2 regions of the Streptomyces sp. NPDC050988 genome follow, and region 2 is predicted to be linked to the other one. Evidence: riboswitches for the same ligand, from Rfam matches in the RefSeq annotation. Region 2 holds a riboswitch; the other holds the start of a gene.
The links. A riboswitch is a leader RNA that binds a small molecule or an ion and turns the genes downstream of it on or off. The one in region 2 is predicted to bind glycine.

Region 1: another riboswitch for glycine. It lies ahead of gcvP (aminomethyl-transferring glycine dehydrogenase); the one in region 2 lies ahead of gcvT (glycine cleavage system aminomethyltransferase GcvT).

The regions. Positions count from the first base shown of each region.
Region 1 is NZ_JBITFQ010000003.1:642,154-657,586, forward strand. Features, by position in the region: gene ACIBEI_RS11125 (glutamate--cysteine ligase) at 1-1,256, opposite strand, end outside; gene ACIBEI_RS11130 (hypothetical protein) at 1,824-2,423, shown strand; gene ACIBEI_RS11135 (DUF5999 family protein) at 2,826-3,029, shown strand; gene gcvP (aminomethyl-transferring glycine dehydrogenase) at 3,133-6,018, opposite strand; glycine riboswitch at 6,206-6,301, opposite strand; gene ACIBEI_RS11145 (PRC-barrel domain-containing protein) at 6,406-6,780, shown strand; gene ACIBEI_RS11150 (DNA polymerase IV) at 6,988-8,391, opposite strand; gene ACIBEI_RS11155 (MerR family transcriptional regulator) at 8,605-9,237, opposite strand; gene ACIBEI_RS11160 (bifunctional nuclease family protein) at 9,452-9,925, opposite strand; gene ACIBEI_RS11165 (MerR family transcriptional regulator) at 10,012-10,746, opposite strand; gene ACIBEI_RS11170 (FHA domain-containing protein) at 10,789-11,724, opposite strand; gene ACIBEI_RS11175 (DUF881 domain-containing protein) at 11,786-12,715, opposite strand; gene ACIBEI_RS11180 (small basic family protein) at 12,721-13,053, opposite strand; gene ACIBEI_RS11185 (DUF881 domain-containing protein) at 13,050-13,952, opposite strand; gene ACIBEI_RS11190 (mannose-1-phosphate guanyltransferase) at 14,043-15,433, opposite strand, start outside.
Region 2 is NZ_JBITFQ010000037.1:41,909-57,341, reverse strand. Features, by position in the region: gene ACIBEI_RS43295 (carbohydrate ABC transporter permease) at 1-376, shown strand, start outside; gene ACIBEI_RS43290 (carbohydrate ABC transporter permease) at 388-1,302, shown strand; gene ACIBEI_RS43285 (L-serine ammonia-lyase) at 1,362-2,729, opposite strand; gene glyA (serine hydroxymethyltransferase) at 2,867-4,144, opposite strand; gene gcvH (glycine cleavage system protein GcvH) at 4,158-4,535, opposite strand; gene gcvT (glycine cleavage system aminomethyltransferase GcvT) at 4,668-5,795, opposite strand; glycine riboswitch at 5,959-6,064, opposite strand; gene ACIBEI_RS43265 (AAA family ATPase) at 6,299-6,985, shown strand; gene ACIBEI_RS43260 (enhanced serine sensitivity protein SseB) at 7,077-7,868, shown strand; gene ACIBEI_RS43255 (enhanced serine sensitivity protein SseB C-terminal domain-containing protein) at 8,102-8,893, shown strand; gene ACIBEI_RS43250 (ABC transporter permease) at 9,291-10,304, shown strand; gene ACIBEI_RS43245 (ABC transporter substrate-binding protein) at 10,366-12,156, shown strand; gene ACIBEI_RS43240 (ABC transporter permease) at 12,274-13,272, shown strand; gene ACIBEI_RS43235 (ABC transporter ATP-binding protein) at 13,269-14,366, shown strand; gene ACIBEI_RS43230 (ABC transporter ATP-binding protein) at 14,390-15,433, shown strand, end outside.

The DNA of each region.
Region 1 (15,433 bases), on a different contig from region 2:
GGCAGCAGTTCGTCCAGCACCAGCTGTGTCGCGGGCATCCGTGTGGTCCCGCCGTACCTGCCGCGTGGCGGCCACTCCAGCCGCGCGTCGATGCCGTACCGGCAGGCGTGGTCGAAGTTGGCCGCCGCGGCCTCGAAGGGCAGCCGTGTCCACACCGGCCGCGCCTCGCCCGCGAGGGCCCGGACGAGCCCGTAGTAGAAGGCGGCGTTGGCGATGACGTCGGTGACGGTGGGGCCCGCGGGCAGCACGCGGTTCTCCACGCGCAGATGCGGGACGCCGTCGTCGATGCCGTACACCGGCCGGTTCCAGCGGTAGATGGTGCCGTTGTGGAGCACGAGTTCGGCGAGCCTGGGCGTACCGCCCTTGTCGAGGACGGCCTGCGGATCCTCCTCGTCGCAGATGGGCAACAGGGGAGGAAAGAAGCGCAGGTTCTCCTCGAACAGGTCGTACGCCGACGAGATCCACCGCTCCCCGAACCAGGTGCGCGGCCGGACCCCCTGCGCCTGGAGTTCGGGCGGACGGGTGTCGGTGGACTGCAGGAACAGCGGGGGCCGCGACTCGCGCCACAGCTCGCGACCGAACAGGAAGGGCGAGTTGGCGCCCACCGCGACCTGGACGGCGGCCACCGCCTGCGCGGCGTTCCACACGTCGGCGAAGCGTCCGGGGGTGACCTGGAGGTGCAACTGCACGGAGGTGCAGGCGGCTTCGGGCGCGATGGACGCCGAGGTGCAGCTGAGCCGCTCCACGCCCTCGATGTCCAGCCTGAAGTCCTCGCCGCGTGCGGCCACGATCTGGTCGTTGAGCAGCGTGTAGCGGTCCACGTCGGAAAGGTTCGCGGAGACCAGGTCGTCGCGGGCGATCGTCGGCAGAATACCGATCATCACGATTCCGGCATCGACCTCGTTCGCCTTCCGGTGGGCATATGCGAGTGACGTGCGCAACTCCTCGGCGAGCCGGTCGAATACACGGCCGCCGAGCCGGTGGGGAGCAATGTTGACTTCCAGATTGAACATGGCGAGTTCTGTTTGGAAATCCCGGCTCGCGATGCGCTCAAGTACTTGCGCATTCATCATTCTCGGCATGCCGTCAGGACCGGCGAGATTCAGCTCGATCTCCAGGCCCATGAGATTCTTTGGGCGGTCGAACCGCTTCTCCGCCAGCAACCGCGCCAGCCCCGCCAGACACTGCTGGAGCTTTTCGCGGTAGCGCTGCCGATCGGACAGACCGATCGGCCCCGCAACGACCTTCTCCCCCATCGAAGTGTCCCTCCTCGACTGGGCAGCCCGACGAACCGGCCGCTGATGTCCCGGGTCACGTGGGATGATGCCCAGGCAGTGTGATCGATAACGCCCCGGACGAGCCCCCCGGGCGCTACTCTGAACGCGGTTGCCCACAGGCACATTCACCGGGCATGGGGCAGTGCGAGTTTTAGACGATCGACCCTGTCGTGAAAAACGCCGACAGGAACCGGCCGTCCACCCCGGTGGCATATTCCGAGGTCATCGACGGGTACCCCTGGAGAACCAGGACCAAACGCACGTCACGCCGACCGAATTGTCTCTTGCCCTTAATGCGCGGAACGGCTAGACGAAACACCGTCAGAACACGTGTCGTATAAACTCCGCGAACGAGGCAGAGAGTTGGCGTTCGCCATGGTAGGTCCTGCCGTCAAAGTGCCGCCCGCCACGCGGCCGACCCTTCGGGCGAACGACGTCACTTTGACGGCAGGACCTAGGGCCCACGCTCCTCTGACCCGAGAGCTGACAGCGCCGTCCGCCCCCGCCCTCGCGCCACCATGCCTGTCGAATGAGAGGCGACCCACCATGCCGCTGCATGTGCCCCCGGCTCCCGCGCCCGCGTTGCGCACCGTCCTCACCGCCCTCGGTTCCCCCACCGCGGTCCGTGAAGCGCGTACCCCGGCCCTGCGCAATGCCCAGGGACCCGCCACACCCGATCTCCCTCTGCCCGTCCACGTACTCGACCGGATCACCCCGGCGGGCACCTCCGCCACCCGCCTCGCCGGGTGGCGCTTCCTGATCCGCTGCGGCGAACGTGCCGTGGCGGCCGCGGAAACGAGGCTGACCCCCGACGGCTGGGCCTTCTCGCACTTCTTCGAGGGCCCGTACGTCACCGCCACCGAGCGCGCCCTGCGCCAGGCCGAGACGATGACCGGGTCGTACCAGGCCCGTCTGTTGTCCGTACCCGAGCTGTACATGCTCACACTCTGGCTGCACGGTGACTGCGCGGCCGACGGCGCCGAGGGCCATCCAGCGGCCACCGACCTGCTGGTGCCGCTGGCTCCCGCCCCGCCAGGCATCGCCGCGCACCGGCCGCACCGCGTGGCCGAGCTGCTGCCCGTCCTGACCCTTCGGCTCACACCGACACCGACGACGCCCGCCCCGCTGCTCGGCTCACCCGCCTGAGCGCACCCCGGCTTCCGTGCCCCGCGGCCCCACCCCGGCCGCGGGGCACACTGCCGTGCACGGGCACACCGTTCCGCTCCGCTCCGTGACCGCGTGGGGACTGTGTCGCGTGGAGTGACGCCCGGTGGACGCAGCGCACCCCCGGCCCGTCCGGACTAGCCCCATCCGACCATTACGAACCACCCGAAGAGGCAGCCCAGTTGGAATGAACCGTCCGCACGGGTGATGCGTCATCAACCTGTGAGGAGCGCTGACGCCAAATCCCTGCGGATTGACGCCCGTAGGGCAACACTGGGTTCCGGACCATCTGACAAACGGGGGGCGGCAATGAGCATCAGTTCGAGCCGCGGAACAGACACGACACCGATCACCGACCTCACACCAAAGCGAAAGATCCCATCAATGTGCCAGCACCAGCCACCGTGCCCGACAGCCGACTCCGCCGACCGGGAGGCCGCGCTTCTCGTGGCGCACCACCCGGAACAGGGATGGAGCCTGCTGTGCAACGGCGTTCTCCTCTTCGAGGACACCGGTGAGCTCCTGCCGGACGGCCGGATCATCGCTCCGCACCGGCCTGTGGCCATGGACGTGATGACCGCCGCCTGAGCGGCGCGGTGCACCAAGGGCGGCGGGGCAGGCCGTCCGGACACATGAGGGGCCGGCCCGGGAAGCAATCCCGGAACCGGCCCCGACGCATGTCTGTCGGTGCTTACTCTTCGTAGGCGTCCAGCGGCGGGCAGGAGCAGACCAGGTTCCGGTCGCCGTACGCCTGGTCGATCCGGCGCACCGGCGGCCAGTACTTGTCCGCGGCCGAGACACCGGCCGGGAACACCGCCTCCTCGCGGCTGTACGCGTGCTCCCAGGTGTCGCCGAGCGCGGCGGCCGTGTGGGGGGCGTTCCGCAGCGGGTTGTCGTCCGCCGCCCACTCGCCCGAGCCGACCTTCTCGATCTCCGCACGGATGGCGATCATCGCGTCGCAGAACCGGTCGATCTCGGTCAGGTCCTCGCTCTCCGTGGGCTCGATCATCAACGTGCCGGCCACCGGGAACGACATCGTCGGCGCGTGGAACCCGTAGTCGATCAGCCGCTTGGCGACGTCGTCGACGCTCACACCGGTCGCCTTGGCCAGCGGCCGCAGATCGATGATGCACTCGTGCGCCACGAGCCCGCCGGGGCCGGTGTAGAGCACCGGGTAGTGCGGCTCAAGACGCTTGGCGATGTAGTTGGCACTGAGCACGGCGACCTGGGTGGCCCGCTTGAGCCCCTCACCGCCCATGAGACGGACGTACGCCCACGAGATGGGCAGGATGCCCGCCGAACCCCACGGAGCCGCCGAGATCGGGCCCACGCCCGTCTCCGGGCCCGCGGCGGGCTGCAGCGGGTGGTTCGGCAGATACGGCGCCAGGTGCGAGCGCACTCCGACCGGACCCACGCCAGGACCGCCGCCGCCGTGCGGGATGCAGAACGTCTTGTGCAGGTTGAGATGCGAGACGTCGCCGCCGAAGTGCCCCGGCTTGGCGAGCCCCACCAGCGCGTTGAGGTTGGCCCCGTCGACGTACACCTGGCCGCCCGCCTCGTGCACCTGGGCGCAGATGTCGGCGACGTGCTCCTCGAACACCCCGTGCGTCGAGGGGTACGTGATCATCAGCACCGACAGCTCGTCCCGGTGCTGCTCGATCTTGGCCCGCAGGTCCTCGACGTCGATCTCGCCGTCGTCGGCGGTCTTCACGACGACGACCTTCATCCCGGCCATCACCGCACTCGCCGCGTTCGTCCCGTGCGCGGACGACGGGATGAGGCAGACGGTGCGCTGCGCGTCGCCATTGGCCCGATGATAACCGCGTACGGCCAGCAGACCGGCCAGCTCGCCCTGCGAACCGGCGTTGGGCTGCAGCGACACCTTGTCGTAGCCCGTGACCTCGGCCAGCCGCTCCTCCAGCTCACGGATGAGCGTGAGATAGCCCTGCGCCTGCTCGGCGGGCGCGAAGGGATGCAGCTGCCCGAACTCGGGCCAGGTCACCGGCTCCATCTCGGTCGTCGCGTTGAGCTTCATCGTGCAGGAGCCCAGCGGGATCATGCCGCGGTCCAGCGCGTAGTCACGGTCGGCGAGCCGGCGCAGGTAGCGCAGCATCGCGGTCTCGGAACGGTACTGGTGGAAGACCGGGTGCGTGAGGTACTCGTCGGTGCGCAGCAGCCCGGACGGCAGCGTGTCCTCCGTCGCCTCGTCCAGCACGGCCACATCGCCGTCGACGCCGAACGCGGCCCAGACGGCGCCCAGTTGGGCCCGCGTGGTGGTCTCGTCGCAGGCGAGGGACAGGTGGTCGGCGTCGACGAGACGGAGGTTGACCCCGCCCCTGCGCGCGGCAGCGAGCGTCTCGGCCGCCTTGCCCGACACCCGCACGGTGAGCGTGTCGAAGTACGCCTCGTGGACGACCTCGACCCCGCCGGCCTTCAGACCCGCGGCGAGGATCGTGGCGTACCGGTGGGTGCGCCGCGCGATGGACTTCAGGCCCTGGGGACCGTGGTAGACGGCATACATACCGGCCATCACGGCGAGCAGCACCTGAGCCGTACAGATGTTGCTGGTCGCCTTCTCGCGGCGGATGTGCTGCTCACGCGTCTGCAGGGCGAGCCGGTACGCCTTGTTGCCGTCCGCGTCGACCGAGACGCCGACGAGCCGGCCGGGCAGGCTGCGCGCGAACTTCTCACGGACGGCCATGTATCCGGCGTGCGGCCCGCCGAAGCCCATCGGCACACCGAAGCGCTGCGTCGTACCGACCGCGATGTCGGCGCCCAGCTCACCCGGCGAGGCGAGCAGCGTCAGGGCGAGCAGATCGGCGGCGACGGTGACGACCGCGCCCAGCTCGTGCGCCCGCTCGACAACCGGCTCGAGGTCCCGTACGGCACCGGAGGCGCCCGGGTACTGGAGGAGCACGCCGTTGATCTCGCGCTCGGCGAGTTCGGCCGGAATGCCGTCGCTCAGGTCGGCGACGACGACCTCGACGCCGGTCGGCTCGGCGCGGGTCTCGATCACGGCGATGGTCTGCGGCATGGTGTCCGCGTCGACCAGGAACAGGCCCTTCTTGTTCTTGCCCATGCGCCGCGACAGCGCCATGGCCTCGGCGGCCGCCGTGCCCTCGTCGAGCAGCGAGGCCCCGGAGGTCGGCAGACCGGTCAGCTCGGCGACCACGGTCTGGAAGTTGAGCAGCGCCTCCAGCCGACCCTGCGAGATCTCGGGCTGGTAGGGCGTGTAAGCGGTGTACCAGGCCGGATTCTCCATGACATTGCGCAGGATGACGGGCGGCGTGAACGTCCCGTAGTACCCAAGCCCGATCATGGAATCCAGCACCTGGTTGCGGTCCGCGAGGGAACGCAGCTCGGCCAGTACCTCGGCCTCAGTGCGGGCGCCCGGAAGTTCCAGCGAGTCGGCGTTCTTGATCACATCCGGGACCGCGGTGGCCGTCAGCTCGTCGAGCGAGCCGTACCCCACGTGCGCGAGCATCTTCGCCCGGGCCTCGGTGTCGGGCCCGATGTGGCGCTGCTCGAAGGGGATTCCCTGTTCGAGCTCTGAGAGCGGAATACGATGGGCGGTCATTGCGGAGGCCTCCTGGTCTGACGACCTTCGAGGGGCACCACTGCATGGGTGCCCGGACGGCCTCCCCCTCTGTCATCTCAACCTGAGAGCTTCACCGGCCCGCCCGTGAAGGCACACCGGCTTTCACCGTCGGTGAGAGCGGAACCCGTCAAAAAAACTCGAACACCGCTCTGCTTTCCAGAGTGACCTCGTCCATGCGGTACGTGGGCCTGAGAGATTCCGGGGAGGATTTGCTCCTTCGGCGCCTCCGATGAAGCCTGGAGGACTCTCCCGCACGGGGTCAGCAGCCGTTGCCCAGCGTACCAGCGGGGTTCCCTCGAGTGGCCGCCCTCCTCAAAGTGCTCTTTCGTAGTGCTTACGGATGAGTTGCGAGCAGCTGGAGGGCCCGTGCAGACCGACATCGATCCGCGCAACCTGATAGGCCGCAAGGCGTTCGACCGCAACGGCACCAAAATCGGCACCGTCGACGAGGTCTACCTCGACGACGCGACCGGCGTACCGGAGTGGGCGGCCATACGCACCGGCCTGTTCAGCAGAGACGCCTTCGTCCCCCTGGAGCCCAGCGAGCTGGCCGACGGGGCACTGCGCGTCCCCTTCGAACGCGCCCTGATCAAGGACGCCCCCGACTTCGGCGTGGGCCGCCACCTCTCCCCCGAGCAAGAACTCCAGCTCTACCACCACTACGGCCTGGACGTAGCCCCCCCACCCCCCTTCCCGGACCACGACTTCGGCCACCTTGCAGGCAAGGACGACTCCCAGTAAGGGCCGCCTCAAGGGCACGGGAGACGGGCCCGTCTCCAGGAGCGAGGGCGACGCTGGTGCTTTTAGGGGCGCGGGGAACTGCGCGACAAGCCACAGCGGACCGGCACGTACGAACGCACCCCGGCCCCCACCTTCAGGGGCGCGGGGAACTGCGCGACAAGCCACAGCGCACCCGCACTCACAACCACACCCACAACCCCACCCAGCTCACCCCTCCCCAGCCACCCCACCAACCCGAGAATCGCCGACCTCCCGCCCCACCAACGGCAACGGCTCCGCAACCTCCAACAAAGGATCATCGCTCCGAAACGTCCGCACCCGCCCCGGCAAGGAATCCGGCGTCTCGAACCGCACAGTCACCCGCCCCAGCCCACTCCCCTGCACCCACCCGTGCCCGAACTCGGCATGCCGCACATCGTGCCCCGCATGCCACCGCCGCTCCGCGGGAGGCACCGGCTCCTCGGCAACCTCCTCGGCCTCCTCCTTCTCCACATGCTCCGGCTCCTCTGCGGCAGCAGCAGCGGCAGCGGCGGCAGCCGTCCGAGCCTGCGCGAAGAGATCCTCCTGCGTGTAGTCGGCGAGCCCCGAGACCCCCACCCCCAGAAGCCGTACGCCGCCCGTGGTGTCCACGGACTCCAGCAACCGCGCCGCGGCCTCCCGCACCACGGCGGGGTCGTCCGTGGGCCCCCTGAGCGTCTCGGACCGGGTGAGCGTCGAGAAGTCGTACCGCCGCACCTTCAGCACGATGGTCCGCCCCGACAGATGCGCGCCCCGCAACCGCCGCACACACCGGTCGGCGAGCCGCTGGACCTCCATGCGCACCCGCACCCGGTCGTGGATGTCCACGTCGTACGTGTCCTCGACGGACACCGACTTGGTGTCCCGCTCGGCCACCACGGGCCGCACGTCGTGCGCGAGCGCCATGGCGTACAGCGCGACCCCGTGGGCCTTGCCCAGAAGCCGTACGAGCTCGTCCTCGCCCGCCTCGGCGATCTCCCCGACCGTGGTGATCCCGGCCCGCCGCAGATGGTCCCCCGTGGCGGGCCCCACGCCTGGCAGCGTACGTACGGACATCGGCGCGAGCAGTTCCCGCTCGGTGCCCGGCACTATCAGCACCAGCCCGTCCGGCTTGGCCTGCTCGGAGGCGATCTTCGCGAGCATCTTGGAGGCGGCGAGCCCCACGGACCCGGTCAGCCCGGTGACGGCCCTGATGTCCCCGCGCAGCTTCATCCCGGTCAGCTGCGCCGACTCAGCGTCCCAGGCCGTCTGCCCGGCCTCCAGGTCCACGAACGCCTCGTCCAGGCTCAGCGGCTCCACCAGGGGCGACAGATCCCGCAGCAGGCCCATCACCTGCTCGCTGATCTCCCGATAGAGCCCGAAGCGCGGTACGAGATACGCGGCGTTCGGTGCCAGCCGGCGGGCCTGCGCCATGGGCATCGCCGAATGCACCCCGAAGACCCGTGCCTCGTACGAGCAGGTGGCCACCACGCCCCGAGGCCCGAGCCCGCCCACGATGACCGCCTTCCCGCGCAGGCTCGGCTTGGCCGCCTGCTCCGCCGAGGCGTAGAAGGCATCCATGTCGAGATGCAGGATCGTGGGCGCGGTTCTCACATGTCCGATGCTGCCCTACGCCACTGACAATGCCCCGGTACGACCTGTGGACCGCCACGTGGCCGGACCGCCCACGCGCCGAACGGCGGGCGCCGGGCAGCAGGCGACAGGCACCGGGCGATAGGCGGCAGGACCAGAAGGCCCAGACAGGTCCCGGCCCGAAACGCTCCAGACAGTGCCAGGCCCGAAAGACTTCAGACAGCGCCCGCCGACTCAGACCGCACGATTGCGCCGCCGCGCCAGCTCGTCCGCCGGATTGGGCCGGACAAGCGTCTCGCCCGTGTCGACGCGCTCCCCGTGCAGCTGTGAGAGGGCACTCTCGACGTCCCGCCAGACCACGCCCACCGCGATCCCGAAGATGCCCTGTCCGCCCTGGAGGAGCGCGTGGACCTCGTCGGGCGAGGAGCACTCGTAGACCGTCGCGCCGTCGCTCATCAGCGTCATCCGCTCCAGGTCCCGGAACCCGCGCTCACGCAGGTGCTGGACGGTGGTGCGGATGTTCTGCAGCGAGACACCGGTGTCGAGGAACCGCTTGACGATCTTCAGGACGACGACGTCCCGGAAGCTGTAGAGCCGCTGCGTCCCCGACCCGTAGGCGGCCCGCACGCTCGGCTCGACGAGCCCGGTTCTGGCCCAGTAGTCCAGCTGCCGGTAGGTGATGCCCGCGGCCGCGCAGGCCGTGGGCCCCCGATAACCGACCTCCTCGGACGCCACCCCACCGTCCTCGGGCACCGCTGTCGGCCGCTGTACGTGATCGGCCGCGCTGCTGTGAAGCGGGTACGGGCTGCTCTCCCCCAGACCGGGTCCAGGGGCACCCCCAGCCGTACCGTCGCCGCTGCTTCTCACGCCGACCTCCGTCCTTGACCTGCCTTCTCGACGGTAGGCAGCCACCGGGGGTGCGTCAACGACCGCCACACTCGGCACGCCGAGTGATAATCACCCTAGGAGTGGTTTCCCGTGTCCCACCGCGGGGAAAGGCTAGCCGAATGCTCTCGGGACAACCGCCGCACGGCCTGTTGTCCGGCGGTCCCGGAGGGTCACTGGAGCCCGGACCGGAAGGTCACTGACTGTTGGTCCCGAAGTCCTCGGGCGAGATCTGGTCGAGGAACTCGCGGAACTTCTCCACCTCGTCCTCCTGCTCGTCCGGGATCGCAATGCCGGCGTCGTCCAGCACCCCGTCGCTGCCGTAGATCGGCGTCCCGGTGCGCAGCGCGAGCGCTATGGCGTCGGACGGCCGGGCGCTGACCTCGACCCCGCTGGCGAACACCAGCTCCGCATAGAAGACGCCCTCCCGCAGGTCCGTGATGCGCACCTCGGTGAGCTCCTGGCCGACGGCCTCCAGCACGTCCTTGAACAGGTCGTGGGTCAGCGGTCGCGCGGGGGCCATGCCCTGCTGTGCGAAGGCGATCGCCGTCGCCTCCCCCGGCCCGATCCAGATGGGGAGGTAACGGTCGCCTCCCACTTCACGCAGGAGCACGATCGGTTGGTTGGAGGGCATTTCGACCCGGACACCTACGACGTCGAGCTCGTTCACACAGCAACCCTAGGCCGTGCCCGGCATCTTTGGGTAGTCGGGCACGGATTGGGCGCCCGATCCTGCGCTCCGCACGACCCACCGGATCAGGGCAGCCGCACCCCGAGCGCGGACTGCACCAGCGCGGCGTGCAGCTTCACCGCGAGCCCCGCCAGCTCCTTGGTCTGCGCCTCCGCGTGCGCCCTGGTCTGCGGATTGCGGTGCCGCCGCAGCGGGGCCACGACCTGGTCGACCAGGCCGGCCTCACGGTCGGCGGCGGCCTTCACGGCACGCAGATGGCGCGGCTCGATCCCGAACCGCCCCAGTTCCACGACGAGACCGGCCACGGTCACCGCCTCGGCGTCGTAGACCCCCTCCGGCAGCGGTGTGATGAGCCCGTACGACTCCCACTCCTCGAGCTCCTGCTCGCCGATCTCCACGGCGGCCAGCAGCTCGGCACGCCCGATCCGGGCCACGGTCGGCCCCTCGGACTCGCAGAGCACCTCACCGTCGCGCTGACGCCCCACGGACGGCAACGGCAGCGCCTCACCGCGCTCCACGGCGTCCAGGTGCTCGCGGATCACCTTCAGGGGCAGATAGTGGTCCCGCTGCATCCTCAGGACGTGCCCGAGGCGCTCCACGTCACCCGGGCTGAACTTCCGGTACCCCGACGGGGTCCGCTGCGGCTCGATGAGCCCCTCCGACTCCAGGAAACGGATCTTGGAGATGGTGACTTCGGGGAACTCGTCGCGCAGCACATTGAGCACCGTGCCGATGCTCATCAGTCCGTTGTCCATGGCGGCGGTGCCGTGGCCGACACCGCCGCTCGGTGTTCGAAGCATGGACCTTCCTGAGGGTCCCCCCGGACCGGATCCGGGGGCGGGTCAGATACCCCGCTGGCTCGCGTAGAAGACCAGCCGGTACTTGCCGATCTGCACCTCGTCGCCGTTCGACAGCGGGACCGAGTCGATCCGCTCCCGGTTGACGTACGTGCCGTTGAGGCTGCCGACGTCCGCCACCGTGAACGAGCCGTCGGAAACGCGACGGAACTCCACATGGCGGCGCGACACGGTCACGTCGTCCAGGAAGATGTCGCTCTGCGGATGACGGCCGGCGGTGGTCAGCTCGCCGTCCAGCAGGAAGCGGCTGCCCGAGTTGGGCCCGCGGCGCACCACCAGGAGCGCCGAGCCGAGCGGCAGCGCGTCGACGGCGGCCTGCGCCTCGGGCGAGAGCATCGGCATCTGCGTCTGGCCGGTGACCTCGGCGTCGTAGGCCTCGAGGCCCGAGATGGAGATCGTCGAGGTGGTCTCCGACGGACGCTCGGGGGTCGCCCCGGCCCGCAACGGAGCACCGCAGTTGGAGCAGAAGCGGCTCGCCTCCGCGTTGCGGTTACCGCACCTCGTACACACCAGGGCCGACATGGACGGATCCTCCTGCCGCGGCTGCCCCGTCGGGGCGTTGGACGCATACGGGTCGGAGCCGAAACCTATGCGTCCCGACTGGGCAGGGTCAACAGACGGCGCGCCCTGACCACCGGAAATGTCACCGCCGGGACCACCGACCTGGTCGCGGAACAGAGGGCGGTCCCCCTGATCCTCGCCCTCCGCGGGGCGCGGTGCACGATGGCGGGCAGTCGCGTTGTCGCTGCCCTCTCGCGCGCTCTTGCCGAACAACTTCGCAAACAACTTCACGGGCGATTCCCCTTGACCGAAACAGACCCGCCCGTGGGGCAGGACGAACCCTGATTGCACACACCGGCCGAGCCGGACACCCTCACAACGTCCGTATCCACCAGACAGTTTCCACCACGCACCACCCATTCGGTGCGTCGACCCCCCGCAACCTCATGCCCTCGAGGAGCGGCCCCCAAGCGCCCCCGGTTCACTGGGAGGACGACCGAGCGTAGTCAGGCCGCTTCGCCGGTCGCAAGGCGTCCACGATGATCTTGTCCGATCGTTCCACCGTGACAGTGGCCTGCTCCTTCTCCAAAGTCTGCACCACTCCACCCGGGATGTTGAGCGCAGGTTCGAGGTCCTGGGGCTTGCCGATGACCTTGAAACGATAGGGGGCGCTGATCTTGTTCCCGTCGACGGCCACTCCGTCGCTCACATCCGTCAGATAGGTGCCCGCGACGACCCTTACACCGTTGACCTGGATCGCCTCCGCTCCGGCGGCACGCAACTCCTGGATCGCGTCGAGCAGCATGTCGGCCTCGACCGTCCCCTTCTCGTCCTCGATGGTCAGCGTGATGCCGGGGCCCTGCGCCGCCACGGTGCCCGCCAGGATGCCGAGTTGCTTCTCCTTCTCGACCGTCTGCTTGCGGGCCTCCTCGGCCTGGTCCGAACTGTTCTCCAGCTCGGTGCGCTGATCCTCCAGCCCCTGCTTCTCCTCTTCCAGACGCTGCGTACGGTCGTCCAGTTCATCGAGGATGCGTACGAGATCCTCCTGACGCGCGCCGCGGAGGGCGCCGTCGCTGTCGCTGTTGGACGCCACCTGGACGGCGAGACCGAAACCGAGGCCGAACAGCAGGAGGGCGACGATGAACTGCGCACGCGACACACGCGGCGGCCAGAGACCCTTCACCAGCCGCTGGCGGCCGGTCAGAACCGGCTTGCGCGGTTCCGCCTCGGCGTCCGGCGACTCCGGATCCTCCTGTGCCCGCACCTCTTGAGGAAGCTCCTTGCGCAGACGGTTCTCGGATGCCTCCGGAGCCTCTGGACCCTTTGGGGTCTCAGGGGACTCTGAGGTCTTTGGGGCCTTTGGGGTTTCTGAAGTCTCTGGGGTCTCTGGGGTCTCGCCCTGGCTGCTCATCGGCCTCACGCCCGGAAGACGTGACGGCGGATCGCCGCGGCGTTGGAGAAGATCCGGATGCCGAGGACGACCACGACACCCGTGGACAGCTGAGCGCCCACACCCAACTTGTCACCGAGGAAGACGATCAGCGCCGCCACGACAACGTTGGACAGGAACGACACCACGAACACCTTGTCGTCGAAGATGCCGTCGAGCATCGCCCGCAGACCTCCGAACACGGCGTCGAGCGCCGCGACGACGGCGATCGGAAGATAGGGCTCGACCACCGCCGGAACCTCGGGCCGGACCAACAATCCAGCCACGACTCCCACGACGAGGCCCAGTACGGCGATCACGATGTGCCTTTCTCTGTGTTCGGTTGCGCTGTTCGTACGATCACACTCGGTGCGGCGGGCAGCCGGACGTCGTCCTCGACGGAAATGCCGGTCCAGATATGGAAGTTCTTCCGGAGGGCGTCCAGATACTGTCCGTCGCCGCTGTTCTGGAACGCGGTGCGCAGCCGCTCGCCGTCCCCCACCGCCAGCACCGTGTAGGGCGGCACGAGGGGCTTGTTGTCGACCAGTATCGCGTCACCGGCAGCCCGGATCGCAGACAGTGCCGTCAGCCGCTGTCCGTTGATCGAGATGGCCTCGGCGCCCGACTCCCACAGCCCGTTGACCACGCGCTGCATGTCGCGGTCGCGCACCCGCCCGGTGTCGGAGAAGCCCGACGTCTCGCGTGCGTCTCCGTCGCCGCCCTGGTCGGCTTCCTTGGCGTCGTCCACGACGAGCTTCACACCGGGGCCGTGCACCTCGACCGCGCCGGCCAGGATGCCCACCAGCTCGCCCTGGTCGCCACCATGCTTCTTCAACGCCTCGCGCTGCCGCGCGCTCACGTCGTCGCGGAGCTTGTCGATACTGCCCTCGAGCTTGTCGGCCGTCGACGTCTCGCGGTCGATGCGGTCGATGAGTTCCTCGCGCTCCTTGGCGACGACCGGAGCCGCTATCCGCGCCTGCGCGGCCCCCACGGTCACTACAAGGGCCGCGAGCACCAGACCGGCGGCGAGTCCGAGCTTCGCCCGCAACGTCTTCGGCAGGGCGCCGGTCCCGTCGGCCTTCTTGCGGGCAGCCGCCTCCGCGTACCCGTCGTCGAGGCTGTGGTCCATGACGTTGGTGAGCAGCGACATGGAAGCGTCCGGGCGCGGGGGGCGCGTAGGAGTGCTCCGAACGGGGGGCTGCTGCGGCATGCCGCACATCGTCGCACGTCGCGGGCAGTACCTCCGAATGGCCCCACCGTCGTGCCGGACGTGCCCCTTTGGAGCACATCCGGCACGCGCGCGTGCGACTCAGCGACCGGCGCTGTCCACCACCGACGACCACTCGTCGAGCAGGGCCTGGGCGGACGCGTCGTCGGGCCCCTCCGCCCACAGATGCGTGACCGCCTCCGCCCGGTCCGGAAGAACCATCACCCAGCGCCCGTCGGTCTCCACCACCCGTACGCCGTCGGTCGTGTCCACGAACCGGTCTCCGGCCGCCTCGACCACGCGCCGCATCACAAGTCCCTTGACCGCCCAGGGAGTCGCGAGATCACGCTTGAGGACGTGCGCCCGCGGAATCCGCGCGTCGATCTGGCTGAGAGTCAGCTGCGTCCGCGCCACCAGACCGATGAGCCGTACGAAGGCCGCCGTGCCGTCGAAGACACTGCTGAACTCCGGCACGATGAAGCCACCGCGCCCGTCGCCTCCGAAGATCGTCGACTCCTCGCGCCCGACGCGCGTCAGATCGTCCGGCGACGTCGTCGTCCAGTCGACCTGGGTCCCGTGGTACGCCGCCACCTGCTCGGCGATCCTCGTGGTGGTCACGGGCAACGCGACCCGCCCGCTACGCCGTTCGGCCGCCACCAGGTCGAGCATCACGAGCAGCGCCCGGTCGTCCTCGATGATCCGGCCCTTCTCGTCGACGAGCGACAGCCGCTCGCCCACCGGGTCGAACCGCACCCCGAACGCGGCGCGCGCGGACGCCACGATCTCGCCGAGCCGCACCATCCCCGACCTGCGGGCGTCCGCGGTCTCCGTGGGCCGCGACTCGTCGAGACCGGGATTGATGGTCAGCGAGTCGACCCCCAGCTTGCCCAGGAGGCTGGGCAGCACCAGCCCGGCACTGCCGTTCGACGCGTCCACGACCACCTTCAGCCCGGACTCGGCGATCCCGGTGGTGTCCACGTTCCGCAGCAGAGAACCGGTGTAAGAGTCGAAGACGCTGGCCGGGAAGTGCAGGTCCCCGATCTCGCCCGGGAACGCACGCCGGTACTCCTGCCGCGCGAACACCCGGTCCAGCTTCCGCTGGCTCCCCTGCGAGAGATCCGCCCCACGCCCGTCGAAGAACATGATGTCGACGGAGTCGGGAACCCCGGGCGTCGTCCGGATCATGATCCCGCCGGCACTGCCCCGAGCGGTCTGCTGCCGAGCCACCGGCAGCGGTACGTTCTCCAGGTCCCGTACGTCGATGGCGCTGGTCTGCAGTGCCGAGATGACCGCCCGCTTGAGCGCACGGGCGCCTCGCGAGTGGTCACGGGCCGTCGTGACGGTCGAGCCCTTCTTGAGCGTCGTCGCATACGCACCCGCCAGGCGTACGGCCAGCTCTGGCGTGATCTCGACGTTCAGGATCCCGGAGACTCCTCGGGCTCCGAAGAGATGGGCCTGGCCCCGGGACTCCCAGATGACCGACGTATTGACGA
Region 2 (15,433 bases):
AGTCGTCGGTCTGCAGATGCTTCTGCTGCTGACCGGGCTCCAGTCGATCCCCACCGAGGTGGAGGAGGCCGCCAGAATCGACGGCGCGAGCCGCCTGCAGACCTTCCGCTACGTCGTCCTTCCGCTGCTGCGCCCGACGCTGGCCCTGGTCCTGGTCTTCTCCGTCGCCGGTTCGCTGCTCGCCTTCGACCAGTTCTACGTCATGACCGGCGGCGGCCCGTCGAACTCGACGATCACCGCGGTGTACGAGATCTACCGCACGTCCTTCATCAAGTTCCAGCTCGGCTACGGCTCGGCCCTGTCCGCCCTGCTGATGATCGTGCTCGTCGCGGTCAGCGCGGTGCAGCTGCTGCTGTTGCGCTCTTCCGACCAATGAGGACCCGAATCGTGAGCACGCGCAGCACGAAGAGCCGAGACCTGGAGAGAAGGCCGGTGGGGACGGACTCCAAGAACCTGGTGGCCGCCATCCGGCAGTCGCTGCCGCGCGCCGCCTGGTGGGCGGTCTGCGCCGCCCTGGCCGTGCTGTTCCTCTACCCGATGTACGTGATGTTCTCGCAGAGCCTCAAGACACCGGGCGAGGCCGCCGCCGCGCCGCCCACCCTCTATCCGCACGAGCTGTCCCTGGACAACTTCCGGGCCCTCGGCGGTGACACGGGGATCGACATCGTGGCCAGCGCCGGCAACAGCCTGCTGGTGTCCCTCGGCGCCACACTGGCGACGGTGGTCCTCAGCACCGTCGCGGGCTACGGGTTCGCGCGACTGCGCTTCCCCGGCAGCAACGTCCTCTTCTTCGCCGCCCTCGCCACCTTCATGGTCCCCTTCCAGGCGGTCATCACCCCGCTCTACCTGCTCCTCAACAACCTCGGCCTCCAGAACTCGCTGCTCGGACTGGCCGCCGTCTACACCACCTTCCAGCTCCCCTTCGGGCTGTTCCTGATGCGCAACTCCTTCGCGGCCGTCCCCCGTGAACTCGAAGAGGCCGCGCTGATCGACGGCTGCGGCATCCTGAAGGCGATGTTCCGCGTCGTTCTGCCGGTCGCCGCGCCGGGCGTCATCACCACCGCCCTGCTCACCTTCTTCGCCTGCTGGAACGAGTTCTTCGCGGCGCTGATCCTCGTCACCGAGCAGGAGAAGTTCACTCTTCCGGTCAGCCTCGGCGTCCTCGCCAGCGGCAACCTCGGAAGCGTCGACTGGGGGGTCCTCCAAGCCGGCGTCGCGGTGACCATCGTCCCCTGCGTCGTCATCTACCTGCTGCTGCAGAAGTACTACGTCGGCGGACTGCTCAGCGGCCCGGTGAAGTAGGCGCCGGTGAAGTGGGCGCCGGTGAACGTGGTCGCTCCACCGCCGCCCGGCCCGGTCTCTCAGCACTCGATGATGTTGACCGCCAGCCCGCCCCGCGCCGTCTCCTTGTACTTGACGCTCATGTCCGCGCCCGTTTCCTTCATCGTCTTGATGACCTTGTCGAGGGACACCTTGTGGGAGCCGTCGCCGCGCATGGCCATCCTGGCCGCCGTGACGGCCTTGACCGCGGCCATGCCGTTGCGTTCGATGCAGGGGATCTGGACGAGGCCGCCGACCGGGTCGCAGGTGAGGCCGAGGTTGTGCTCCATGCCGATCTCCGCGGCGTTCTCGACCTGTTCGGGGGAGCCGCCGAGGACCTCGGCCAGAGCGCCCGCCGCCATCGAGCAGGCCGAGCCGACCTCGCCCTGGCAGCCGACCTCGGCGCCGGAGATGGAGGCGTTCTCCTTGAAGAGCATGCCGATCGCGCCGGCCGCGAGCATGAAGCGGACCACGCCCTCCTCGTCGGCGCCGGGCACGAAGTTGATGTAGTAGTGCAGGACCGCCGGGATGATGCCGGCCGCGCCGTTCGTCGGGGCGGTCACGACGCGGCCGCCCGCCGCGTTCTCCTCGTTCACCGCCATCGCGTACAGCGTGATCCACTCCATCGCGTGGGCCAACGGGTCGCCCTCCGCGCGCAGTTGGCGGGCCGACATGGCCGCGCGGCGGCGGACCCTGAGGCCGCCCGGCAGGATGCCCTCGCGGGACATGCCGCGCGAGACGCACGCCTGCATCACCCGCCAGATGGCGATGAGTCCGTCGCGGATCTCGTCCTCGGTGCGCCAGGCCCGCTCGTTCTCCAGCATCAGGGCGGAGATCGACAGGCCCGTCTCGCGGGTGAGGCGCAGCAGCTCGTCGCCCGTGCGGAAGGGGTACTTGAGGACCGTGTCGTCCAGCTTGATGCGGTCCGCGCCCACCGCGTCCTCGTCGACGACGAACCCGCCGCCGACCGAGTAGTACGTCTTCGACAGCAGCTCGGCGCCCGAGGCGTCGTACGCCCACAGCGTCATGCCGTTCGCGTGGTACGGCAGGGTCTTGCGGCGGTGCAGGACCAGATCGTCGTCGAAGGAGAAGTCGATCTCGTGCTCGTCGAGCAGGTTGATCCGCCCCGAGGACTTGATGCCCTCCACCCGGTCGTCGGCGCCCTCCACGTCCACCGTGCGCGGTGAGGCGCCCTCCAGGCCGAGCAGCACCGCCTTGGGGGTGCCGTGGCCGTGTCCGGTCGCGCCCAGTGAGCCGTACAGCTCGGCGCGTACCGAGGTCACGGAGGACAGGACGTCCTCGGTGCGCAGCCGGCGGGCGAACATCCGCGCGGCGCGCATCGGGCCGACCGTGTGGGAGCTGGACGGGCCGATGCCGATCGAGAACAGGTCGAAGACCGAGATGGCCACGGGGACTCCTCAAAGCGGGGGTGGTGCAGAAGAACGAAAGGCGCGAAGCGCCGCGACCGGGGCGGTGGTGGTGGGTGTCGGGCGGACGGGGCACCGCGCACACCTCCCAGTGTGCGCGGTGCCCCGGTGAAACGGGACTACTGGCCCAGACCGGGGTACAGCGGGTGCTTCTCCGCCAGTGCGGACACCCGGGCCTTCAGCGCCTGCGCGTCGGCCTCCCCGAAGGTCGCGGGGGCCTTCAGCGCCTCGGCGATGACGTCCGCGACCTCGGCGAAGTCCTCGGCGGTGAAGCCGCGGGTGGCGAGGGCGGGCGTGCCGATCCGCAGGCCGGAGGTGACCATGGGCGGGCGCGGGTCGTTCGGGACGGCGTTGCGGTTGACCGTGATGCCGACCTCGTGGAGGCGGTCCTCGGCCTGCTGGCCGTCCAGCTCCGAGTCGCGCAGGTCGACGAGGATCAGGTGGACGTCCGTGCCGCCGGAGAGGACGTTCACGCCGGCCGCGCGGGTGTCGGGCGCGGTGAGCCGCTCGGCGAGGATCCGTGCGCCCTCGACCGTACGGCGCTGACGCTCCTTGAAGTCCTCCGAGGCCGCGACCTTGAAGGAGACCGCCTTGGCCGCGATCACGTGCTCCAGGGGACCGCCCTGGAAGCCCGGGAACACGGACGAGTTGAGCTTCTTCGCGAAGGCCTTCTTGGCGAGGATGATGCCGCCGCGGGGCCCGCCCAGCGTCTTGTGGGTGGTGGAGGTGACCACGTCCGCGTGCTCCACCGGGTTCGGGTGGAGTCCGGCCGCGACCAGACCCGCGAAGTGCGCCATGTCGACCCACAGGAAGGCCTCGACCTCGTCCGCGATGCGGCGGAACTCGGCGAAGTCCAGCTGCCGCGGGTACGCCGACCAGCCCGCGATGATCACCTTCGGGCGGTGCTCCTTGGCGAGCCGCTCGACCTCGGCCATGTCGACCAGGCCGGCCTCGTCCACGTGGTAGGCGACCACGTTGAACTGCTTGCCGGAGAAGTTGAGCCGCATCCCGTGGGTCAGGTGGCCGCCGTGGGCCAGGTCCAGGCCGAGGATGGTGTCGCCGGGCTGGGCCAGCGCGAAGAGCGCGGCCTGGTTGGCGGAGGCGCCCGAGTGGGGCTGGACGTTGGCGTACTCGGCGCCGAACAGCTCCTTGACCCGGTCGATGGCGATCTGCTCGGCGACGTCGACGTGCTCGCAGCCGCCGTAGTAGCGGCGGCCCGGGTAGCCCTCGGCGTACTTGTTGGTGAGGACCGAGCCCTGGGCCTCCATGACCGCGACGGGGGCGAAGTTCTCCGAGGCGATCATTTCGAGGGTGGACTGCTGACGGTTCAGCTCGGCGTCGACGGCGGCGGCGACGTCCGGGTCGAGCTCGTGGAGGGACTGGTTCAGAAGCGACATCGGTCAGGAGTCCTTAGCTGCCGGAGAATTCGGTGTACTCGTCCGCGGAGAGCAGGTCCTTCGGCTCCTCCGCGACACGCACCTTGAACAGCCAGCCACCCTCGAACGGGGCGGTGTTCACCAGCGCGGGGTCGTCCACGACGTCCTGGTTGATCTCGGTGATCTCACCGGAGACGGGCGAGTACAGATCGCTCACCGACTTGGTCGACTCCAGCTCGCCGCAGGTCTCGCCCGCGGTCACCGTGTCACCGACCTCCGGGAGCTGGACATACACCACATCGCCGAGCGCGTTGGCCGCGTGCTCCGTGATGCCGACCGTCGAGACGCCGTCCTCGGCGCCCGACAGCCACTCGTGCTCCTTGCTGTAGCGCAGCTGCTGGGGGTTGCTCATGGCCTGAATTCTCCTGTACGCGGGGGAGTGCTGATGCAGGGGGACTGGGGGTGACCTGGGCTGATGTGCTCAGGGTCACTTCATGACGCTCGCGGACCGGGGTTCACGGTCCGGCGCTCGCCGTACCAGGGTCTACTTCTGGCGCTTGTAGAACGGCAGCGCCACGACCTCGTACGGCTCGTGGCTGCCCCGGATGTCCACGCCGACACCGGGCGTGCCGGGTGCGGAGTGCGCGGCGTCGACGTACGCCATCGCGATCGGCTTTCCCAGGGTGGGTGAGGGCGCGCCGGAGGTGACCTCGCCGACGACCTTGCCGTCGGCGACGACCGGGTAGCCGGCGCGCGGCACGCGGCGGCCCTCGGCGATCAGGCCGACGAGAACGCGCGGGGGCTGCGACTCGGCCCGGGCGGCGGCCTCCGTCAGCGCCTCGCGCCCCACGAAGTCGCCCTCCTTCTCGAACTTCACGACCCGGCCGAGCCCCGCGTCGAACGGGGTGAGCGCGGTGCTCAGCTCATGCCCGTACAGCGGCATGCCCGCCTCCAGGCGCAGGGTGTCCCGGCAGGAGAGGCCGCAGGGGACGAGCCCGACCGGGGTGCCCGCGTCGGTCAGCGCCTGCCACAGCTTCTCGGCGTCGGCCGGGGCCACGAACAGCTCGAAGCCGTCCTCGCCGGTGTAGCCGGTGCGCGCGATCAGCGCCGGGACGCCCGCGACCGTGCCGGGCAGGCCGGCGTAGTACTTCAGGCCGTCCAGGTCGGCGTCGGTGAGGGACTTGAGGATGCCGGGGGACTCGGGTCCCTGGATCGCGAGCAGGGCGTACGCGTCACGGTCGTCGCGGACCTCGGCGTCGAAGCCCCCGGCCCGCTCCACGAGCGCGTCCAGGACGGTCTGGGCGTTGGAGGCGTTGGCGACGACCATGTACGTGGTCTCCGCGAGCCGGTAGACGATCAGGTCGTCGAGGATGCCGCCGTCGGCCCGGCAGATCATGGTGTACCGGGCCCGGCCGGGCTTCACGCCCCCGATGTTGCCGACCAGCGCGAAGTCGAGCAGCGCGGCCGCCTGGGGCCCGGTCACGGTGATCTCGCCCATGTGGGAGAGGTCGAAGAGACCGGCCTTCGTCCGTACGGCGAGGTGCTCGTCGCGCTCGGAGCCGTATCGCAGGGGCATGTCCCAGCCGGCGAAATCGGTCATCGTCGCGCCGAGCGAACGATGGAGGGCGTCGAGCGCCGTATGGCGCGGTTCAACGGGGGCGTTACTGCTCACGGTGGGGCTCCCAAGGCATGACGGCGAGGTCGTTCCTCCCCATCTGTCATCGGAACCTGAGAGGTTCGCCGTGACCCCCGGTCGAACGGGACGGTCACTGACTTGCACCTTGGGTGGAGCCGACGCCCTGGCGACAGGGAGAAGACCCGCTTTTCAGATGTGCCTCGCCCGCGCGGTAACGGTGCCTGAGAGATTCAAGGGAGGGACTTGCTCCTTCGGCGCCCGGACCACGTACACAAACGTGTCCGGAACTCTCCCGCGCGGATTCAAGCGGCCGGTATGCAGTTGGCGGGCACATCATTGCACGCATCGGAGCGGCGCGGCAGGGGACTCTTCGCGAGGGGGCGGTGCACGGCGTCGCGGCCGGGCCCCACGGCGTCCGCACAGAGTCCACAGGCATCCACAGTGATCTGTGACGGGGCTGTGGCAGGACGGGAACAGAAATGAGGGGACCAGCGCATTACCTTCTCTTTACACTCGACGGGGATGGGTCTCCCGACCCCATGGGGAGGACGATCAGGGTGAACAGGACCACGGCGTACGCCACGAGCGCGGCCATCGCGCTGCCCAAGCAGCCCACTGCCCCGGCCGGGGAGGCGTGCGGCCCGCTTCCGGCGCCCGTCGTCCGCGATCTGCGGGAGCGCGCGGGACACAGCCCGCACGGCCTGCGCTTCGGCACGTCCGACCTGGTGGTGGTCACGGGCCTGCCCGGCAGCGGCAAGTCGACCCTGATGCGCCGGGCGGTGACGGGCCGCCGCATCGACTCCCAGGACACCCGCGACCGCTGGGACGGCCGCCTCGCCCGCTTCCTGCCGTACGCGGTCTACCGGCCCCTGGTCCGTGCCGCGCACTACGCGGGCCTGCGCCGGGCCCTGCGGTCCGGCGAGGGGGTCGTGGTGCACGACTGCGGGACGCAGGCCTGGGTGCGCAGCTGGCTGGCCCGGGACGCCCGGCGGCGCGGCGGCGCCCTGCACCTGCTGCTGCTCGACGTGGACCCGGGTACCGCCCTGGACGGCCAGCGCGAGCGGGGCCGCGGCGTCTCTCGGTACGCGTTCGCGCGGCACCGCGGCGCGTTCGGCCGGCTGCTGCGTTCCGTGGAGAAGGGCGACCTGCCGGAGGGCTGCGGTTCGGCGGTGCTCATCGACCGGGCCGCGGCGGACGTGCTGCGGCGGGTCGACTTCGGCGACTGAGGCCCCGGTGACCGGACGGACCGCCGCGCGTGACGGCGCGTACGCGTAATCTCGACAGCCGCAGACGGCGGTTCGAGCAGGCGGTAGAGAGATGGACTTCCCGGCACACGACATTCCGGTGCAAGCGCACCCACACCCCCATGTCGGCTGGCCCGGCAACGAGTTGGAGGAGGTACTGGCCGCCTCCCTCGGCGCGGCGCCGTCGCCTTCGGCGGGGGCCCGGATCGTGGAGGTCATGGGCCGCAGCTTCATCTGGGTGCCGCTGCCCGAGGGCGGCGGCCCGCACAGCGGTCCGCTCGACCTGCCCACGATGGAGTTCGGCGGCCAGGCGTTCGTGCCGGTCTTCTCCTCGGAGCAGCAGTTCCGCCAGGTCGTCGGCGACCACATGTCGTACACGGTGGCGCCCGCCGTCGAGTTCGCGCGCGGTCTGCCGCCCCAGGTGGGCATCGTGGTGAACCCGGACGGCACGGTCGGGGTACCTGTGCCGCCGCTCGCCGTGGCCGAGCTGTGCCGGGCCGGGCGTACAGAGCTGGACGGGTCGGCGAGCGGCGGCCGGGTGCGGCTCTTCCAGCCGGACTGGCAGCACGACCCGGTGGACTTCCTGGCCGCCGCCTCCGCCGAGTTCGCCGCGACCGGTGTCGTCCTGAGCGCCCGCCGCTGTCTGGCGAGCATCGAGGGCGCCGACCCCGTGATGTTCGTCGGCGTCGAGCTGGCCCACTGGCACGACGACGCCCGCACCCTCCCCCTGGACGCCGTGGGCCGGGCCCTCGGCCAGGTCCCCGTGCCACACCCGGTGAACCTCGTCTTCCTGGACGTGGCCCAGGACCCGGTGGGCGACTGGCTACGGGCCCAGGTACGGCCGTTCTACACCCGGGCCCACTAGGCGCCCCGAAGGGGCGCGGGGAACGGCGCGCTCAGCCACACACAACCCGCAGGCTGCAGCGAACGGAAAGTCCCGAGCTCTCAACAGCTTTCCAAGCGGAGCGCAACGGTGCTGTCGGGATCGCCACTTAAGCTGGTTTCATGGCTCGGTCGGGGTGGTGCCATGTTCAAGTGAGCACGACGCCCCGTCGAATGGACCCGTATGTCAGGGATGTCACGAAGGGGCGGTAGAAGGTGAGCGCGTCGGGCACGGCCGCGGCCGGGCAGGTCGAGCACATGCTGCGCCAAGTGACGCCCGGGCGTTACGACGCCTACGAGGCGCTGTTGCGCGCTCTCGCGACCCCGTCGTCCGGCCAGGTCTGGATGCTGCTCTGGCACGGCCAGGCGGGCTCGCCCGACGCCCAGTACGGGAACATGGAGGTCGACGGCTTCGGCTACGCGCCCTGTGTGACCTCCGCCCAGGAGCTCTCGGCGAGCGGCTGGAACCGCTCGTACGAGGTGGTCGACGGGCTCGACGTGGCCCGCACCCTCTACCCCGACCACTTCGGCCTCTGGCTGAACCCGCACGCGCCGGGCGGCGGCGTCGGCATCCCCTGGCTGGATCTTCGCCGGATCGCGACCGGCCTGGAGCGGCAGCCCGCGGGCCCGCTGCGGCTGTCCGAGCCGGGCATCGAGATCCCGCAGTTCTACGCCCTGCTCACGCAGAACGCGCACCGGACCACCGCCGTCAGATCGCTCCGCCGCGCCTGGGTGCAGCCCGCGCTCGGGGCGCCGTACCTCGCCATCGGGCTCGATGTGTACGACACCAGCCCGCCCGCCGTGGACTCGGTGCGGGCGATGATGCAGCAGTCCATCAGCGCGGTGCCGGACGGCCTGCCGGTGTCGACGGTCGCGATGTCCGACGAGTACGACCCGGTGGCCCTGTGGCTGCGGATCAACGCACGGCCGTTCTACGATCGTGAGGCCCACGCGGCGCCCGCCCAGGCGCCGGCGGCCGGCGGATACGGATTCCCGGGCACCTACTGAGACGAATCGAAGCACCTGAGACGATCGGGTCGAAGTACCCGGGCGAAGCACCTGAGACGATCCGGGTCCGGTCGAGTCCAACCCGTGGAGCACCGGCTTCACCTCCCGCATCACGGGCGGGCGGTATGTCCAGATCTACGCGGGTAAATGGGCTGCGAGGCCCCTTTCGTACCAAAACTCCCGCGTCCGACCCCCGTTACCCGGCGTTCGGATAACGGAACCCTCCTGACAGCATCACGTTTGCGCATCCATTCACCGTCAGGTCTGGCAACAGATCGCCGAGGCGTTGAAGACTCCCGGTCCAGGGGGTTTCGCCCCCGTGTACGACGGACTGATCACGCCGCTACAGCGGCAAGTGTGGGCCGGCTACCGCCGGTTGAGAGGGGTCCCTGCCACGATGACGGCACCATTGCACGAGCCGACGGCCGAAGCCGCCCCGAGCGCGGCCGAGGAGGCGGCGCTCGTAGCCGGCTCCGCCGAGGCGAAGGCGGTACAGGGTCGTTCCCTCGGCCGCATCGCCTGGGAGCGCCTGAAGCGGGACAAGCTCGCCCTGACGGGCGGCGTCATCGTCCTCGTGCTGATCGCGATCGCGCTGCTCGCTCCCGTGATCACGAACCTGGTCGGGCAGGACCCCGAGACCCACCACGAGGACCTGATCGATCCGCTCTTCTCGACCCCCACCGGGTCCTTCGGTGGAATCAGCGGAGACCACCTTCTCGGCGTCGAACCGGTCAGCGGCCGCGACATCTTCGCCCGGATCGTCTACGGCGCCCGCATCTCGCTGCTCGTCGGCTTCCTGTCGGCCCTGGTGGCCGTGGTGCTCGGTACCGTGCTCGGCGTTCTCGCCGGCTACTTCGGCGGCTGGGTCGACGCCCTCATCAGCCGCGTGATGGACGGCCTGCTGGCCTTCCCGCAGCTGCTCTTCATCATCGCGCTGGTCTCGGTCATGCCGAACGAGATGCTGGGTCTGACGGGTACGGGCGTGCGCCTGTTCGTCATGATCCTGGTGATCGGCTTCTTCGGCTGGCCCTATGTGGGACGCGTGGTGCGCGGTCAGACGCTGTCCCTGCGTGAGCGCGAGTACGTGGAGGCCGCGCGCAGCCTCGGGGCCGGGCGGTTCTACATCCTGTTCAAGGAGCTGCTGCCCAACCTCGTCGCGCCCATCATCGTGTACACGACGATGATGATCCCGACCAACATCCTCACCGAGGCGGCGCTCAGCTTCCTGGGCGTGGGCGTCAAGCCGCCCACCGCCTCCTGGGGACAGATGCTCTCCTCCGCGATCGACTACTACGACTCGGACCCCATGTACATGGTGATCCCGGGTGTAGCGATCTTCATCACCGTGCTCTCCTTCAACCTCTTCGGCGACGGCGTACGCGATGCGCTCGACCCGAAGGGTTCCCGCTGAACTGCCGTACCCCCAGGGCCCCGTCATCTGTCGACGGGCCGCTACAAATCGGAGGATCCGAGTGAGTACCCAACGCACCACAGGGCGGCGCAAGCAGGCCGCGGCCGCCGCAGCCGTGGTCGCTGCGCTGCTGTCCACGGCGGCGTGCGGCGGCGGCGGCAGCGACGACGACGGCGGCTCGAAGAACGGCGCGGCCGGCTTCAACGCAGCCAACAACAAGGTCGCCCAGGCCTCCCTCGCCAAGAAGGGCGGCGAGCTGAAGTTCGCCGGCGCCCAGGACGCCGACTCGTGGGACACCACGCGCGGCTACTACGGCTTCGCCTGGAACTTCATGCGGTACTACAGCCGCACGCTGGTGACCGGCAAGGCGGAGCCCGGAGCCAAGGGCGCCGAGGTCACCCCGGACCTCGCCACCAGCACGGCGAAGATCTCCGACGACGGCAAGACCTACACGTACACGCTGCGTGACGGGGTCACCTGGGAGGATGGCAAGCCCATCACCTCCAAGGACGTCAAGTACGGCATCGAGCGCGTCTGGGCGCAGGACGTCCTGTCCGGCGGTCCGGTCTACCTGAAGGACGTGCTCGACCCCAAGGGCGAGTACAAGGGCCCGTACAAGGACACGTCCAAGGACAAGCTCGGTCTGAAGGCGATCGAGACGCCGGACGACAAGACCATCATCTTCAAGCTGCCCGAGGCCAACTCGGACTTCGAGGACATCCTCGGCCTGGCTTCGGCGTCCCCGGTCCGCCAGGACAAGGACACCAAGTCGAAGTACGGCCTGAAGCCCTTCTCCTCCGGCCCGTACAAGTTCCAGTCGTACACGCCGAACAAGAAGCTGGTCCTGGTCCGCAACGAGAACTGGAAGCAGTCCTCGGACCCGATCCGCAAGGCGTACCCGGACAAGATCTCGCTGACGCTGTTCACCAACGCCAATGACATGGACCAGCGTCTGATCAACGGCGACTACGACCTGGACATCGGCCAGACCGGTCTGTCCCCGCAGGGCCGCACCACCGCCCTGAAGCAGCACAAGGCCAACCTGGACAACCCGGTCTCCGGCTACATCCGCTACGCGGTCTTCCCGCAGAGCGTCAAGCCGTTCGACAACGTGCACTGCCGCAAGGCCGTGATCTACGGCGCCGACCACGAGTCGCTGCAGACCGCTCGCGGTGGCCCGGTCGCCGGTGGCGACATCGGCACCAACATGCTGCCGCCGTCCGTCCCCGGTTCCGAGGGCCAGAAGTACGACCCGTACGAGTCGGCCACGACGAACAAGAACGGCAACGTCGCCAAGGCCAAGGAAGAGCTCAAGGCCTGCGGTCAGCCGAACGGCTTCAAGACCACCATCGCGGTCCGTAACAACAAGCCGGTCGAGGTCGCAACGGCCGAGTCCCTCCAGGCCTCGCTGAAGAAGGTCGGCATCACCGTCGACATCGACCAGTTCGACGGTGCCCAGACCACCGGCATCATCGGTAGCCCCGAGAACGTGAAGAAGAAGGGCTACGGCATCATCATCATGGGCTGGGGTCCGGACTTCCCGACCGTCCAGGGCTACGGCATGCCGCTGTGGGACAGCAAGTACATCCTCGAGAGCGGCAACAACAACTTCGCCCTGATCAAGGACAAGTCGATCGACGGTCTCTTCGACGACTACGTCAAGGAGCTCGACGAGGCGAAGAAGGTCGAGATCTCCACGGAGATCAACCACAAGGTCTCGGAGGGCGCGTACTACCTGCCCTTCGTCTTCGAGAAGTTCATCAACTGGCGCTCCAGCCGGCTCGCGAACGTCTACACGACCGACAACTACAGCGGTCAGTACGACTTCGTGAACCTCGGCCTGAAGAAGTAACACCGACCGGCGCACCCGCCATACGGCACGAAAGGCAGGTGAAGGCCGGCGCGGCGTGACCCGCGGGCCACCGGACAACCTCCGGTGGCCCGCGGCACCGCCGCCGGGCCGAGAGCAGTGCTCGCATACCTCATCAGGCGGCTCTTCGCCGCCGCAGTGATGCTGGTGGTCATCATTCTGGTGGTCTTCGGCATCTTCTTCCTCGTCCCCCGCTGGGCGGGCGTGGACCCGGCCACGATGTTCGTGGGCAAGCAGGCCGACCCCGCGGCGATCGAGGCCGTGCGGCAGAAGCTCGGTCTGGCCGACCCGATCTTCGTCCAGGTCTGGGAGTTCTTCAAAGGCCTCTTCGTCGGGCGCACCTACGCGGCCGGCGGCGACGTGACGAACTGCGCGGCGCCCTGCTTCGGCTACTCCTTCCGTAATGAGCAGGCCATCTGGCCGGTGCTCACCGACCGCTTCCCAGTGACCCTGGCTCTCGCGCTCGGTGCCGCCTTCCTGTGGCTGATCTTCGGTGTCGCGGCGGGCGTGCTCTCCGCGCTCAAGCGCGGTTCCCTCTGGGACCGTGGCGCGATGATCGTCGCCCTCGGCGGCGTCTCGCTCCCCATCTACTTCACCGGCCTGCTGTCGCTCGCGATCTTCAGTTACGGACTGGGCTGGATCGACGCCCAGTACGTACCCATCGAGGAGAGCTTCACCGGCTGGTTCGGCGGCATGATCCTGCCCTGGGTCACGCTGGCCTTCCTCTACGCGGCGATGTACGCCCGGATCACCAGAGCCACCATGCTGGAGGTCCTGGGCGAGGACTACATCCGCACGGCCCGCGCCAAGGGCCTGCGCGAACCCGTCGTCATCGGCAAGCACGCGATGCGGTCCACCATGACGCCGATCCTCACCATGCTCGGCATGGACCTCGGCGCCCTGATCGGCGGCGCGATCCTCACCGAGACCACGTTCAGCCTTCCCGGTCTCGGGCAGGCGGTTCTCAAGGCGATCAGCGACAAGGACCTGCCCGTCATCCTGGGCGTCACGCTGATCACCTCGCTCGCGGTGATCGTCGCGAACCTCCTGGTGGACCTGCTGTACGCCGTGATCGACCCCCGCGTGAGGCTCTCATGACCGAACTCAGCAAGAGTGGAGCCGCGGTGGGCGAGCCCGTCAAGGACTCGCCCGCCCCCTCCGCCTTCCTCGAAGTCCGCGACCTGAAGGTGCACTTCCCGACCGACGACGGCCTGGTCAAGTCCGTCGACGGGCTCAGCTTCACGCTGGAGAAGGGCAAGACCCTCGGCATCGTGGGCGAGTCGGGCTCCGGCAAGTCGGTGACCTCGCTCGGCATCATGGGCCTGCACACCGCGGGCCAGTACGGCAAGCGCAAGGCGCAGATCTCCGGCGAGATCTGGCTCGACGGCACGGAACTGCTCTCCGCCGACCCCGACTACGTGCGCAAGCTGCGTGGCCGCGAGATGGCGATGATCTTCCAGGACCCGCTGTCGGCGCTGCACCCGTACTACACGATCGGCCAGCAGATCGTGGAGGCGTACCGGATCCACCACAAGGTCGACAAGAAGGTGGCGCGCAGGCGTGCCGTCGAGATGCTCGACCGGGTCGGCATCCCCCAGCCCGACAAGCGGGTCGACAGCTATCCGCACGAGTTCTCCGGCGGTATGCGCCAGCGCGCGATGATCGCGATGTCGCTGGTCAACAACCCCGAGCTGCTGATCGCGGACGAGCCGACGACCGCCCTGGACGTGACCGTCCAGGCGCAGATCCTCGACCTCATCCGGGACCTGCAGCAGGAGTTCGGCTCCGCGGTCATCATCATCACCCACGACCTGGGCGTCGTCGCCGAGCTCTCCGACGACATCCTGGTGATGTACGGCGGCCGCTGCATCGAGCGGGGCCCGGCCGAGAAGGTCTTCTACGAGCCCAGGCACCCGTACACGTGGGGTCTGCTGGGTTCCATGCCGCGTCTTGACCGTGAGCAGACCGAGCGGCTGATCCCGGTCAAGGGCTCCCCGCCCTCGCTGATCAACATCCCGTCGGGCTGCGCCTTCAACCCGCGCTGCTCGTACGCGGACGTCCCCAAGGACAACGTCACCCGCACGGTCCGCCCCGAGCTGACCGAGGTCGGCAGCCAGCACTGGGCCGCCTGCCACATGACGCAGGAGCAGCGGGAACGGATCTGGACCGAAGAGATTGCGCCGAAGCTGTGAGTGACAAAGCAGAGGACAAACCCGTGGTCATCCCCGCGCAGAGCGACGGCGTGGCGACCCTCACCAAGGACGCCGCCCCCGGCGAGACGCTCCTGAAGGTGACCGGCCTGCAGAAGCACTTCCCGATCCGCAAGGGCCTGCTCCAGCGGCAGGTCGGCGCGGTGCGGGCGGTCGACGGCATCGACTTCGAGGTCAGGTCCGGCGAGACGCTCGGTGTCGTGGGCGAGTCGGGCTGCGGCAAGTCGACGATGGGCCGGCTGATCACGCGGCTGCTCGAACCGACGGCCGGCAAGGTCGAGTTCGAGGGCAAGGACATCACGCACCTCAGCGTCGCCGGCATGCGCCCGATGCGCCGTGACGTCCAGATGATCTTCCAGGACCCGTACTCGTCGCTGAACCCGCGCCACACGATCGGCACGATCATCAGCGCCCCCTTCAAGCTCCAGGGCGTCATGCCCGAGGGCGGCATCAAGAAGGAGGTCCAGCGGCTGCTGTCGGTGGTCGGTCTCAACCCCGAGCACTACAACCGCTACCCGCACGAGTTCTCCGGCGGCCAGCGCCAGCGCATCGGCATCGCCCGCGCGCTCGCGCTCAACCCGAAGATGGTCGTGGCGGACGAGCCGGTCTCCGCGCTCGACGTGTCGATCCAGGCGCAGGTGGTGAACCTGCTGGACGACCTCCAGCAGGAGCTGGGCCTCACGTACGTGATCATCGCGCACGACCTGTCCGTCGTACGCCATGTCTCGGACCGTATCGCCGTGATGTACCTCGGCAAGATCGTCGAGCTGGCCGACCGCGAGTCGCTGTACAAGGCGCCGATGCACCCGTACACCAAGGCGCTGATGTCGGCGGTGCCGATCCCGGACCCCCGGCGCAGGTCGGCCAAGAGCGAGCGCATCCTGCTCAAGGGTGATGTGCCCTCGCCGATCTCGCCGCCGAGCGGGTGCCGCTTCCACACGCGGTGCTGGAAGGCCACGCAGATCTGCACGACGACCGAGCCGCCGCTCCTGGAGCTGAAGCCCGGTCAGCAGGTGGCCTGCCACCACCCGGAGAACTTCGAGGACCAG